Linked DNA regions of Methanolacinia paynteri. The protein of the gene in region 2 interacts with the protein of the main gene of each other region in a pairwise test. Links are inferred from orthologs where the notes say so. Each region holds a gene or a part of one and is shown on either strand. Other genes may lie near its edges. The genes, in order: sepS and pscS.

What was found.
Region 1: the proteins of pscS (region 2) and sepS interact in binary tests that used the Methanocaldococcus jannaschii proteins (3 or more experiments, as listed by UniProt). The link is inferred for Methanolacinia paynteri from one-to-one orthologs.

The regions. Positions count from the first base shown.
Region 1 is NZ_KN360934.1:10,173-17,190, reverse strand. Bases 3,992-6,827 are described here. They hold sepS (O-phosphoserine--tRNA ligase), read right to left. Parts: upstream 6,284-6,827; coding sequence 4,700-6,283; downstream 3,992-4,699. Other genes in these bases: twy1 (4-demethylwyosine synthase TYW1), read right to left, coding at 6,285-6,827; METPAY_RS08595 (DUF1848 domain-containing protein), read right to left, coding at 3,992-4,660. Also shown: METPAY_RS08610 (type II secretion system F family protein), read left to right, coding at 1-1,767; METPAY_RS08605 (type IV pilin N-terminal domain-containing protein), read left to right, coding at 1,802-2,236; METPAY_RS08600 (hypothetical protein), read left to right, coding at 2,233-3,204; more of METPAY_RS08595, read right to left, coding at 3,641-3,991; more of twy1, read right to left, coding at 6,828-7,018. UniProt on the Methanocaldococcus jannaschii protein: Catalyzes the attachment of O-phosphoserine (Sep) to tRNA(Cys).
Region 2 is NZ_KN360940.1:175,773-182,887, reverse strand. Bases 1-2,933 are described here. They hold pscS (O-phospho-L-seryl-tRNA:Cys-tRNA synthase), read right to left. Parts: upstream 2,093-2,933; coding sequence 908-2,092; downstream 1-907. Other genes in these bases: METPAY_RS11805 (metallophosphoesterase family protein), read left to right, coding at 2,443-2,933; METPAY_RS11810 (hypothetical protein), read right to left, coding at 2,089-2,271; thiI (tRNA uracil 4-sulfurtransferase ThiI), read left to right, coding at 1-470. Outside these bases: more of METPAY_RS11805, read left to right, coding at 2,934-3,582; METPAY_RS11800 (AAA family ATPase), read left to right, coding at 3,583-6,378; METPAY_RS11795 (DNA double-strand break repair nuclease NurA), read left to right, coding at 6,375-7,115. UniProt on the Methanocaldococcus jannaschii protein: Converts O-phospho-L-seryl-tRNA(Cys) (Sep-tRNA(Cys)) to L-cysteinyl-tRNA(Cys) (Cys-tRNA(Cys)).

The DNA.
Region 1 (7,018 bases), on a different replicon or contig from region 2:
GAATTCCGTCGTTCACTCAAGGCTTCGCATATTCCCATCGGATCAAGCGAGTATATCCTGATCCTTCTCCTTGGGACTATTCTTGCCGCGATGGTTTATATTCTGCTCGTCAATCTTCTCCTGCTTCTCGAGATAGAGATAAATCCCATCTCGTTCCTGCCTATCGAAATTTCGGCACTGGTTTTGTTTTTGGTGCTTGTCGGCGGGATCTTCTTGTTTGCATACATGTACCCGCAAACCGTAGCAGCAGGCAGGAAGACCAGAATAGAGCTCGATCTCCCATACGCAATTACATATATGCAGGCATTGTCGACTACAATGACGCTGTTCGCAATATTTAAAGGCGTCGCTGAGAATGACGATCTTTACGGGGAAGTTTCAAACGAATGCAAAATGATCATCCGTGATGTCGAATATTTCGGAGACGATCTCTTAACAGCGATGAGAAATGTTCAGGAATGTACCCCCTCACCGACTTTCTCCGAACTCTTAAATGATCTGGCAATGGTTTTCAGGACAGGCGGCAGTATGACAGACTTTTTCGCCTCAAAATCGGCTCATTACCGTGAAACTGCAAAACAAGAGCTTGAAAACACTCTTAAGACCATGGAGATCATGGCGGAGATCTACGTAACCGCATTTGTTGCGGGCCCGATTGCAATAATGATAATGATAGTCGCGCAGAACCTCTCCGGCCAGTCAAGTGTCGATATGCTGGAGCCTCTGATGTATATCGGCCTTCCCATAGGTGCGTCGGCGATGATATTCCTGCTCTATATAATGATGCCGCCGGACAGTCTCCAGGTAAGCAGGAAAGAGGTCATGCAATCGGAGTATGCCGATACCAATATTGATGCCGATACCATTCAGTCTGTGGATAATAAATTCCTGAAAAACCTCCAGTCTAAAAAGCAGGCTATTAAAATTAAGACGATTTTAAGAAACCCGTTGCGCTATTATGTCTCCGATTACCAGTATGGTCTTGTATTCGGAATGGCGGCGGCAGGAGTCGTCACTTTCCTGTACATGAACGGGTACCTTGCAGAGATTTTTCTCGGGTATGTTTTTGAAGCGTTTATATGCACTACGATCATTGCTTTTCTGGTTCCCGTAGCCTTTGCTTACGAGGCAAGAAGCTGGTATCTTAAAAAATTCGAATCTCAACTCCCCGGATTTTTAAGGGAAATATCGGATATGAAAGATATGGGAATGACTCTCCAGAGTGCAATCCATATTATTGCACAAAGCAAGATCGGTGTCCTCACGTCCGAGGTGAAAATTGCATCCGAAGAGATAAAGATGGGAACAAGCGTATCCGGAGCTTTATACAAGATGGAAGAAAGAATAGGACTTGTTTCCGTCAAGAGAGCCATCTCACTCGTAATTAAGGCAAGCGAGATCACGGATCACCTGAGAGAAATTCTTGCGATTGCAATTGGCGATCTTGAACACTATTTAAAGATGAAAAACGAGCGTTTCGGTGTTTCTTTCATCTATGTTGCGATTATTTATCTATCGTATGGTATTTTCCTGTATTCGGCCTACGAACTTAATGTTTCATTTGTCCAGAGTTTCATGGATTTTGACGTAAGTTTCAACTTAGAATCAAATATTTCCGAAATGTTTCACATTTCAATTATATTGGGACTATTCTCGGGAATTATGGCCGGACAACTAAGTTCGAACACTGTACTTGCAGGACTGAAACACAGTATCATATTCATGATCGCATCCATGGTGCTGTTCATATTCATAATACAGGTTTAGGGATTTTTCAAAGATTTCAGAGGAATGTTTCAGAATGAAAATTAGTAAAAGAGATGAGAATGGAGTTTCACCAATTATCGGTGAGATGCTTATGCTGAGCCTTGTCCTGATCCTTGCCGCCCTGTTTGCCGTATCCGCATCGCAGTATATTCCTGAAGATCGGGAACCGTCGTTAAACGTGATGATGGAAGATTACTCCCCTAATGTAACAATAAGCGATTATAATTTTACTCTATGGCACAAAGGGGGAGACACGCTTTCAAACCAGAGTATTAAGATCATACTCTCGAATAAAAGCAGAACAATTCCACTATATGCTGAAAATATTAGTATTAACAATACAAAAGAAGCCAATTTTATGCCAGGTGATTGGATGGAAATAGATACCGGAGGGGTAAATGTAAGCGGCTACAATGTCCAGATGGTCGTATCGAAATCGGTAGTATTCTTCGGGAGGGTCCAAGGTTGATTGAATACAATAAAGAAGAAGGTATTGCACCGATTATTGCAATGCTTCTAATACTGGCTGTTATTGTAACGGTTATGTCCGTTTATTTCAATACTTATGTTCCTTCATTAAAGGAAGAGGCTGAAATCGATCATTTATCAGGTGTAGAAAAAGAATTCCTGTCGTTTTCATCGGATCTTGAAAACGCGGTCTGGCAAAAGTCAGAGGGACGGCTCAGCAGGAGTTTCGTGCTTGGCGGAGGAGATGTGTTTCTGTCGTCCGTCAAATCAGGAGGAATTCTTGAGGTTGAAGAAGATGCGAGGCTTTTCAATATTACAAACAGCACAGGGATAACATACAACTCATCTCTTGTGAAATTTTCATATGAGCCTGTCAGTAATTTCTGGCAGGACCAGGGATATTCGTGGCAGTACGGCTATGTTAATCTTACAACAGGATATGGTGAGAACGAAACAACTCCCCTGCAGTACACCGACATGAAAGAAACCGTCCAGGCTGTAGAAAATAAGTCGGGAATATTCAAATCTCTCTTTGACATTGAATACATGTATAATCTTGTATTTGAAAAAGACGACAAAGGCAACTATACAGGAAACACATTTCTAAACTGCACAGAAGTCACCCTTACAATAGCAAGCCTTGAAAAGGGGGAGAAATATTATGTCAGCGGAAACGGAGTTGCAATGCTTTCTCTTGAAACAGGCATTGAAGAAATTTTCTTTAACGAAACACAGTTAAATTTCAGTGTAAATAATGATGTTTTAATGGGAGTGAATAATACAATATGGGAATGCATCAACGAAAAGCTCGTTGATTTCAATAGCTCGCAATTTGATAACGTAGAAATTGTCTCATGCTACCCAGACGCAACTGATGATGACATAGGAAAAGACCTGGATATTTTATTCATTGATCCTGTCAAAGTAACTATAAGACAGGTAAACCTGACAGTTTCGGCAAAAGTATAGATTCAATATTCTTTTTTTTATAAATTTAAGCCCTGACTTTCAAAAAAATGACATCTCAATATCAATATGCTAAAATATTTCCATATAATGGCGAAAAATACAAGCATAACCAATTCAGGACGTTCCAACAGAAGTCAGTAATTGTTAACCAATTGTGATTATTACAAATTAAAACATTTTAAATAATAAGTGCTACAAAGTTAAAATTGTGTAAACATCAAAGGAGGTGAAAGCTGCCAAAAAATATTGATTATCGGCTCTACAACGATTTAAAGGACTAATAATATTCGGAAATTGTCCAAAACTTACGGATTGCCCGAATTGTTTTTCGGCACAAGGAAAAGATGATACCAAATCCAGAAAACAAACCAGCACCAAAAAATTAAAACCATTAGAATTATAGTCACCAAAGGATGTGTTAAACCCTACTTAAATACTACTCATCCTCCAAATCCCAAATACCCCCGATTTTATCACCGGAAATTGTTAACCCAGAGGGGTTGCAATTCCGGTGATTGATATAATTATTTATGGCCTGCGCCGGATAGCGGTTGGCATAACAGTACGAACACAGGTGCGCACATGTATTATACTGTCCTATATCTGTACTCTTTATACAACCACAGAGAGGCCGCTGGCCGGGATCCTTACCAGGGTTCTTTTCCAGATAACGAAGTAGCACAGGATCATCCCCGGATATTCTTGCCATAAGATTAGGATCGATGCACCTGTTCTTCGAAATCCCATATGCGGAGAGATCGACAGACTCCGCACATGTGGCGGCGGAGATCCCCCAGCGGGTCACCATCCTCTGCAGGCCGGATGCAAACTCCTCCATCTCATCGACTGTAAATTCTCTTATCCCGCAATACCCGGCACGTTCTAGATTTTTCTTTACGCTCTTGTAGAGATCGATGAAACTGAAAATGAACTTTTCAGTATACTCGTGGATCTCTTCGCCGATCGCCTCGATGCGGGAAAGAAGCGTATCGATGCATAAAGAATCTGAAAGAACAAGGGGATCAAAACGCCAGATAACTCTCTCCTTTCCTGCTAAAGAGGACAATTTTTTGAACGCCTCAATCCTTATTTCAAGAGATGCAACGTTCTTTTCAAGCCCCTCCTTAACATAATCGTTCAGAGTGTACTGGAAATAGTACCCAATACCCTTTTCTTCAAGGATTCCGAGCCTGTCAATAATCGGCGAGGGATTCTTCGTCCAGAATACAACGAACCTGACATCCCGGAAATCCACACGGAGAGGACGGTTGGAGTATGGATTGAATTTGACACACCAGCCTTCCGAAAGCCGGTGAAAGAACCAGTCCGAATAAAATGCAGGAATATCCGTCGCGCGGCTTGTAGATATGATGACCGGCCTTACAGTCTTAATTTCATCAATTGCGGCATTATTTTCGCCTGAAAACAGTTTTGACTGGACACTATTTCCTGCCATCGAAAAAAGAAATATCAGATAATTTTCAGGGCGGGAGCCTCACTCGATCTCCCACCTGACGGCCGTAAACACCGGGCCCCTCAGGTCGAGTTTCCTGTTGTTGTCAGTGACATACCTCATAGCCCACGGCTCGATTGCGATATTCACATCGGACGGAACTTTAGCCATCTTGAAGTGAACCTCACCGTTTTCGCCTGTCATGAATCCCTCCTCGACCCTTGCGGCGGCAAGATTTGCAACCGCATCAAGATAGGAGATGCCTGCACTGACTCCCTTGTCCCTCACCTTTCTGAAGTTACTTGTATCGGGAACTCCGAGGATCTTTCCTTCGGATACGAATATATCGTTAAGGGCAGCCGGCCCGAGAAGCTTTGAGTTCTCTTCAGCTTCGAATACGTATACTTTGACCTTCCTGCCGCCATACGCATCGGACTCGTATGCGAGGAACTCACATGGGCTTTCAGCATCGCCGTTCGCCTTTGCAGTCTCTACAATAGCCGCTGCGATCTCTGCACCCTTGGCCGTCTTCGGTTCCTCGCGCAGGGCGATTCCTGTCGCAAGTTCGAGATCCGAGAACTGGGGCGGATACATCTGCGGGTACGTCATGGCCCTCATATCCTCGGCCTTGTACTCGATCATTGCAAGCCTCTCTACGCCCATGCCAAGGTTCATCACGGGGATTTCGACACCGTAGGCAGCAAGAGCGTAGGGACTGTACATTCCGAAGGTCGCAACCTCTACCCATCCGTGGACAGGATGCTTCGCATAGACCTCGGTCTGTGTGCCCGGAACATAATATTTGGAGCGCTTGTCGTCCGGCCTGAACTCAAAGTCCGTGAAGCCGAAGGCGGAGAGAAGTCCCGCTGCCACCGCCTTTCCGTCCTCAACGGTCACATCCTCGCCTGCGATGATGCATGACGCAGAATGATATGCCATGAGCCTCGTCGGTCCTTCTTCCTGTTCGCGTCTGAAACAACGGTCAACAGCGAACTGCTTTATCGGCAGCGGCTGCCTGTCCCACATCTCGCCGAGGGTGATGAACCAGCCGGATGTCATATGCGAACGAAGTGTTGTCCTTGAGGACTCGGGAGATAGTTCGCGGAACTCTGGGAAAACATCGTCAAGGATCTTTACGATCATCCCGTCGTCAGCACTGAGGACAACAGCCAGTTCATGAGTGAGCTCGTCGCCGTCGATCTCAGATTTCTTGTATGCATGAAGCGTTTTTCTCAGGTTTTCTTCCTCATCGGCAGCTATAACTCTCCCAAGAATTGCATTTATCTCGTCGATCTGCTTTTTCCCGATGCCGACGTTGGGGCGGGGGAGACCGCCGAGGTAAAATACACGGTCAAGAACCGCGGAGGCTTCCGGGCCGAACTGCCTGTAGACATCCTGCTCCTCGATAAATACAGGAACACGTGCCTCTTCGAATCCCATCCGCAGGTAGGCGTCCCTCAGCTTCTGTATAGTCTCGGGTACAGGGTGGGGCTTTGCCGGCCGGAGCATATTCCGCGGGTATCTCCTGGAGAAGACAGGTTTTTCCTGTATCCCGGCTCCGGCATGCCATGCCTCATCAAAATCCTTCTTTGCAAGTTCAGCGAATTCTTCAGAATCAAATCTCATATCAACGACGCTCCATACATACTACCCTTGAGATCGGGCTCTCATCAGTTATTTTATAATTACAGTATTTTGATATTTGCAGTGCGAAATCCCGGACCTCGGAATGTTCGGGCATATTCTCCCTTTCGAGCCGGAATCTGCTATATCCAAGGTACATATAGCCTTTAACCTCAATAAAGGAGGCGCCTGAATTCTCGTACATCGCTGCATAGTTCTCTGGCGAGAAATCATTCAGCCCTTTGACAATCGTCGTCCGTATTGCAGACCGCCTCTCACCGAGCAGTGAGAGGCTCTTTTGGATATTGTCCCAGTAGTCTTCTTCCGGCCTGCACACCTTAAGGTAGGTCTCCCTGTCAGGTGCATCAAGAGAGACATAGGTCTGGTACGGGTGACACCTCCCGATCATCTCCGGTCGTGTTCCGTTCGATACCAGGAATGTCGTGTTGCCGGCACCGTTCAGCATGTCGATCAATTCCGGTAGCCGGGAGTACAGTGTAGGCTCGCCCGAAAGGGAAATCGCAATCATATTCGGTGAAAGCGCCTCCTCCCAGAGCGCCGGATCGGTCGTGCTCGTATCGGCTGATGGGTTGTATCCCGCAAGAGCCTTCTTCTGGAGAGCTGGGATCTTTTCAACAATCAACTCCGGCGGGCACTCCACCGTTTCGACGACCTCGTGCTCCATCGATCTCCAGCAAAAGAGGCAGTTCTGGTTGCACTTTAAGGTCGGCGTCATCT
Region 2 (7,115 bases):
TCATCGATATCACACCCTTTTTCGACAGGCTGACCGATAAGTCTGCAAAGGAAGCCCTGAAGAACCGATGCATCATATGCAAGAGATTCATGCTCAGGCTTGCGGGAAAGTGTGCACTCGACTGGAAGTACCTCGGCCTTGTGACAGGAAACAGCATCGGGCAGGTTGCCTCACAGACACTCGCAAACATTGGGATTCTCGGGAGTGCTGTTCCGGAGGGTCTTGCATTGATCGAACCGCTGATAACGTACGACAAGGAGGATACAGTAAAAATCGCACGAAATATCGGAACATTCAGGGAGAATGCGGGAGATCTTTCATGCGGTGTCGTTCCCTCGCACCCGTCGATTGCTGCGACCCTCGCGAAGGTTATCGGGGATGAAGAGATGCTCGGAATTCCTGAACTTATCGAAGAATGCATCCCGCGTAAAAAAATTTACAAAGCAAAAGACGGAAAATTGTTGGATTGAATTTTTTATTTTTTTGTGAATCTTTTAGATCTTTGCTAATCTGTGTAGGTATGAAAAGTAAGTTCCGCTATTTTTGACAACCCCTCGCCGCGAGCCACACATCGGCCCCGACCTCGGGGCCTCTCAATGGCGATAGCCACTCAGGGGATAGACGAGTATCCCCTGAGCGGCGAGACGCGGTAAATTTCATGATACCAAAAAACTAAATTCAACAGCTCAGGGGACCCTTGCCGGTCTCCTGAGCGTGCCGTGAGAAGATTATCTTCAGGCAAGGCCCCTAGGCAGGGGCCGTCCGGCGGCTTGTGGCCGCCGGTGCCGGGGTTGCCTGAATTATATCTGAACGTATTTGAGGATGTAGGCTATCTCGGAATTATTTGCCCACACAGATTAGCGACAAGCCATTTTTTCTTTTTTTAAAAAAAATTTATTTTCCCGGATTATTCCCGGTTCACGACAAGGCCGTTCTCTTCCGCAACATCCCGGAAGGCATTTGCAAGATACTCGGTTTGATTATCGGTAAGCCCGAACGTGTTATACTTCCAAACTCTTGTCGATCCGGCGATCATCCCGGTTATGCCTTTCTTCTTCAGGTCGCCGGAGAGGAAGAATCCGCGTTTTTTATGGGTCTGTGCTACTTTATCGAACGATTCTATCGTATTGATTCTTGTCAGCGTGTGCTCCCTCGGGCACTCGCTTAAACAGACCGTGCCTTCGATCGATAGCAGGGCGTCGGTAACGATCCTGCTGTGCTCGACCTCCTTGTCCCAGTTTTCGACACGCTCCTGTACAGCCGGGAACGATGCGATGAGCCCCATAACCGTAACTCCCATCAGTGTGCAGCCCATCAGCTCGACCTCCTTTATACCGAAAGTCCTGCCGGTCACATCGCCTTTCGCCTGTGTTGTCCTGAACACCTTGTCGGCATACTCCTCTTTTGCGGCAAGGACTCCTGAGGGTGCAGGAGCGGCCATGCTCTTGTGGCCGGACCCGACGAGGAAGTCGGCGCCAAGATCTTTTCCGTCGACAGGCATGATGCCCACGGTATACGCTCCGTTTACGAGTACCGGAACGTCATATTGGTGGGCCGCCTTCGTTATTCCTTTGATATCGTGTATATGACCGTACTGGTAGTCGACATGCTCGACAAACATCAGTGCGGGGGGTCTCCCAAATTTTGCGATGACATCCTCTATCTTCTGCGCCGCCGCATCTGCCGTGATATGTTTGTCGTCGCTGAGCGGGGTCTCGACAGGGACTCCGCCTGACTGCTCGACAGATACAAACTCTGTGTAATGGGAGAGCGAGGTGAGGACAACCGGATCGCCCTTTGAAACCATGCTTGATGCGACCGCCTGAAAACCTCTTCTTGCGCCGGGGACGACCCGGAGCTGGTCCATGTTCAGCCACTTCGCACAGTCCTCGTGGAACTGTGCAAGCGGGGGCTTCTGGATATAGTCCAGCCTGAATGGTTTTAAGCAGTTGTCGCAGACAGAATATCCGTCCGCGTATGCGATAACCGCCTTATGCGCCTCGGGAGTAAGCCTTCCGCCGGCCTGGATCGGGTCGATGTTGATATACATCTCCTCGACATCCCTCGCCTCTATTGAGCCTGTGCACTTCACTTCAGCACCTCTTCTTCAAGGATTCCTACCTGTTTCTTCAGCTTTTCAATTATCTTTGCGGCCTCTGCCTTCTGGGTCTCGTCGAGCTGATGTGTCGGGGCGGTCAGCCGGTAAAGCGCCCTGATATCAGTCAGCAGGAAGAAGGCCTGAAACATCGCATCCACTCCTCTCCGGGACATCAAATCACCTATACAATTTCATTCCGATATTGTATAACTGAATCGGGAAATAATTATCTTAAACCAGCCGGATTCACTTTCACCTCTCCCGGCAACCGGTTATAATTAAACCAGAACGACAATGAAAATAATAAGCGGATGCAGCAGAAATAAGATATCAGGATATTCAAGATGAAGATCGTCCACATCGCCGATACACACCTGGGACTTGCGGGATTCAACAGGATCGACCCGGATAGCGGGATGAATCTTCGCGAGAAACTGGTCTACGACAACTTCCTCGAATCAATTAAGATTGTTGTCAGGCAGAAGCCGGATGCGGTCGTTCATGCAGGCGATCTCTTCGACAGGGTCAAGCCGCGGACAAATGCATACATCACGGTGATGTCCGCACTCAATATACTTGAAGAGGCCGGAATTCCACTCATTCTTATCTCCGGCAACCACAGCATGCCGAAGACCCGTTACACTCCCTCTCCTTTCGAAGTGCTCAAATATCATAGGGCGGAGGTTCACTGTGCATACAAATACAGTTATGAAAAGATGGAGGTCGGCGACACCACATTCCACCTGATCCCGAATATGCTGAATGCATCTCAATACCGGGATGCTTTCAACGAGATCGAGATCAGCCCGGGTACATGTAATGTCATGGTGACTCACGGCCTCGCCACCACCCTCCGGGACTACCGCCTCAGGACAGTTGCAGAACACGAGATCGATTCGACGATGCTCTCGGAGGATTTCAACTATATCGCCCTCGGTCATTTCCACGGGCAGAAGCAGGTGGCTGAAAACGCATGGTACTCGGGTTCGATCGAATACTGTTCATACAACGAGATAATCGATACGAAGGGCGGCCTTGTCGTCGACACGGAATCGGGTGAAGTTGTCCCGCTCATGCTTCCCAACACCCCGATGGCGAACCTGGGGAAGATCGACTGCGGCACCCTGACACCGTCGGAGATCACAGAAAAGATCGCATCGATAATCGACAGGATGGAAAACCCCGCAGGAACCATCTGTCAGGTCAGGCTTGAGAACGTTCTCCGGGAGAAGATGAGAAATCTCAACAGGGAGGAGATGACAGCGATCAAGGACCGGGTTCTCAATCTCAGGATTACGACCGATACGATAGATCCGGTAAACAGGGGTTTTGAAGCCGAAGATCCTTCATCTGTTGACTATGTGGATGAGTTCAGGAAATTTGTAAGCATTCAGGGGCTCGAAGGATGTCTTGAAGAGGAGGTCATAAAGACCGGCACGGGGATATTCAAAACGGTGCTCGAAAAACACAGGGAGGCGGATTAGTTGATCCTTGAGAGAATAGAGTTTAAAAATTTCAAGCGCTACTCCGACGAGACGATAAATTTTAATGACGGGATCACGGGGATCATCGGCAATAACGGCTCGGGAAAGAGCACGATAGTTCAGGGAATTCTCTTTGCATTATATGGTGTTCGGGCCGGGATCGAAGGAGATTTCATCAACAGTTCCGGTTCAAACAGCAAGGATAAATGCTCTGTCTCGCTTGACTTCCAAAAAGACGGGAACAACTACACCATTACCCGCTGGTACAGAAAAACTCCCTCCACGACCCAGCACGAGGCCCAGCTGAAAATTAACGACGTCCTCCTTGCCGACGGGGTCAGCCAGGTCGAGACAGAGATCGAGAGGATCGTCGGCATGGCTGCTTCGGATTTCAAGAACACAATCTATGCCGGCCAGAAGGATCTCAGCTCTCTTCTTGACGATTCTCCCGCGGAAAGGCAGAAATGGTTCATGAAGATGCTCGGCATCGATTTCCTGAAGAAAGAGGCGGACGCGAGGATAAAGACGCTCGTCGACGAATGCAGGACTAGCATGGCAGGTCTCGGGAGCTATCTGGAAGAGAAGGAGAAAGAAAATCTCCCGGAGAAGATCGATGCCGCGGCAGCGGAGATGAAGCAAGCCGAAGGAAACCTGAATCTAATTTTCAACAAGATCAAAGAACTCGAAGGGGACGAGACAGAGCTTAAGAAAAAAGCAGATTATCTCTCTGAAAAATGGAAAGAATACAGGGAGCTCGAAAAGGATATCGATCTTCTCAGGGAAGCGAACAGACAGAAGTCTGAATATAGATCAGCATTCGGCAAAAAACTGGCTGAATATGAAAAGATGCTTCCAGAGTTCGAGAAGCCATCAGCCTCCGAAAAGAACTATCCCGTTGTAAAAAGCAAATACAACGAATACAAGGAGAAAGAAAAGGCTCACCTGAAGATCTCCTCTCTGATTGAAAATCTCGAATATAAACTGAATTCGGAAAAATCGGGGCTGGATGAGATAAACGAAAAGATCGAATCGTTATCCGTTGACAAAAAGTGGCACGACGAGATTCATCCCGAAATTTTGAAGCGGAACAAGCTCATTGAAGAATATGACAGGCTGAAAAAATGCGAAGATGAATTCAGGCGGCTTGAGAACGGGAGGATCAAATTCCGGGAGCAGTTAAAGCACTATACGAAGCAGGCGGAATCATTAAGGAATGAGATCGAAAGCGCCGAAGAAAGGCTGAAAGAGATCGGATATTCCGGCGAACTTGATTCAAAGATCGAGGAACTCGAAGACGGGGAGAAGAAACTGGCGGGTGAATCGATCAAACTTACGGAATCGGTTAAAACCCTGGATCGCGAGAAGAAAAAGCTCTCGAAGGAGCTTGATGAGATTATCGCACTCGGGGAGGACGGCGAGTGTCCTACCTGCAAGAGGAGGCTCGGCGATCAATATAGGATTCTCGAAGATTCGCTGAAGGCCGGGATCGAATCGAATGAAAACGAATCCGCGGAACTGAAAAGCAAGATCTTGGGGATTAAAGCTGATCACGAAAAGGCACTTCATGAGCTTGACAGACTGAAATCGGTCAGGAGAGAATCCCTCGGGATTATCTCCGTGCTTGAGGCAAATAAGAAAAAGAGACAAGAACTCTACCTGAAGGTCGAAGAGACAATCGGGAATGAGAGCAAGTTAAACGAAGAGATCGTCAGGATGTCTTTTTCTGATTCAGCAATCAGGGAGCTGGAGAGATCGATAAAATCGCTGGACGGGATCTTTTTTGAATACCGTGATATTGAGATAAGACTGAAGGACGAGCAGTCTCTCTCTTCCCGCAAGGCCGATACCGAAGGAAAGATCTCGGATATCTCCCAGAAGATCGAAGACGAAAAGAAAAAGCTCTCAGAACTCAGGTTTGATCCTGAGAAATACCGGGCTGTTGAAATCGCCTTTGAAGAAGCTGAAGCTCTCCACCAGAGATACCTCGAACTTAAACCGAAGATCGACCAGATTCCTTCGCTGAAAGACGAGATCGGTAAACTGGAAGAAGAAATGAATCTCAACTCCAAAAAGTTCACCACGACTGAAGCAACTCTGAAATCAATGGAGATCTCTGAGGAGATTGTTAAATCCGCACTCTCGGATGTTGAGGAATGCAGGAAAAAGATCAGCGGAAAGAAGATTGAAGCGGCCGGGCTTGAGAGCAATATAAGGCATCTCAGGGAGGATCTCGAACGACTGGAGAAAGAAACTGCCGATATTAATGAGAGAAAGAAGAGATATTCGGAACTCCAGGAGAGAATGGTCGTTTTCGAAAAGACACGCGGCCTCATGAAGGAGTATATAGTATACCTCCTGAATGTTATCAGGGCAAAGATCGAGGGGGAAGTCGGACAGGTCCTCTCGGAGATCACCGGCGGCAGGTACGAAAACGTCCTCATCGATGAAAATTTCGATATCCTCGTAAATGACCTCGGCGAGAACTTCCCAGCAAGAAGATTCTCCGGGGGAGAGCAGGACGATATCGCAATCGCACTCAGGATCGCACTGAGCAGGTATCTTGCAGATATGCATCACATGAACGGAGGTACGTTTATGATCTTCGACGAGATCTTCGGCAGCCAGGACGAGGAGCGGCGCAGCAACCTGATATCTGCTCTAAGGACACAGGAGTCGCACTTCCCGCAGATCTTCCTGATATCCCATATCGGCGATATCCAGGGGGAGTTCTCGACTTCGCTCCTTGTAAAGATAAAAGACGACTGGAGTAGCGAGGTAATCGAGGTGTCGGATTGAGGAACAACAAACTATACAGGGACGATCTCGACTCAGTCGCCGGGTACATCAACGGGATCTGCTCGGGCGAACCCCTGAAGAGGATTATTGACGATTCACCGATAAATCCAGAAGACTTCAGGAACCCTGCAAAAAGGTTTGATTCCACCGTTGCGGCAGTCGACGGAAGCAATGCCATGATTCTTGAATCCGGTTCCTTTTCAGTCGTTGCAATACGTGCAGTCTCGGTCGCATTCAGGGGAGGAGAACGGCTCTTTACAAAAACGACTCCCCTTAGGCTTCCAAGGATCTCAAAGCTCCATGCTTCTGATGAATACAGGCGTCTCTATATGGAATGTTTCGGGACTGAGCCTGAGAATCCGATCGACGACGACCCATCAAGAGCAGCCTCGGTATTCAGGGACACTCTCGAATACTGGACTGCAAAGGAAACGCTGGAAAAACTGAAACCCGGCGACTGCCTGCTGCTTGACGGAAGCCTCAGGACCAGCCATGCCAGCCATAATCCTATCCTTGCGGACATCGTACGAGACTGTGGAAACTTGGGGATTTATCTTGTTTCTGTTTCGAAGAGAAATTCACTGACATGGAACGGATTTCCCCTCGACATCGCAATAAATGCAGCGGCATCCGAATTCGGGATCAAACCCCCGTGGTTTATCGAGATTCCCAAAGGAATCACCGACCAGAAGAGGCACGAACAATGGCACAGGGGCAAGACCTACATTATAAAGCTG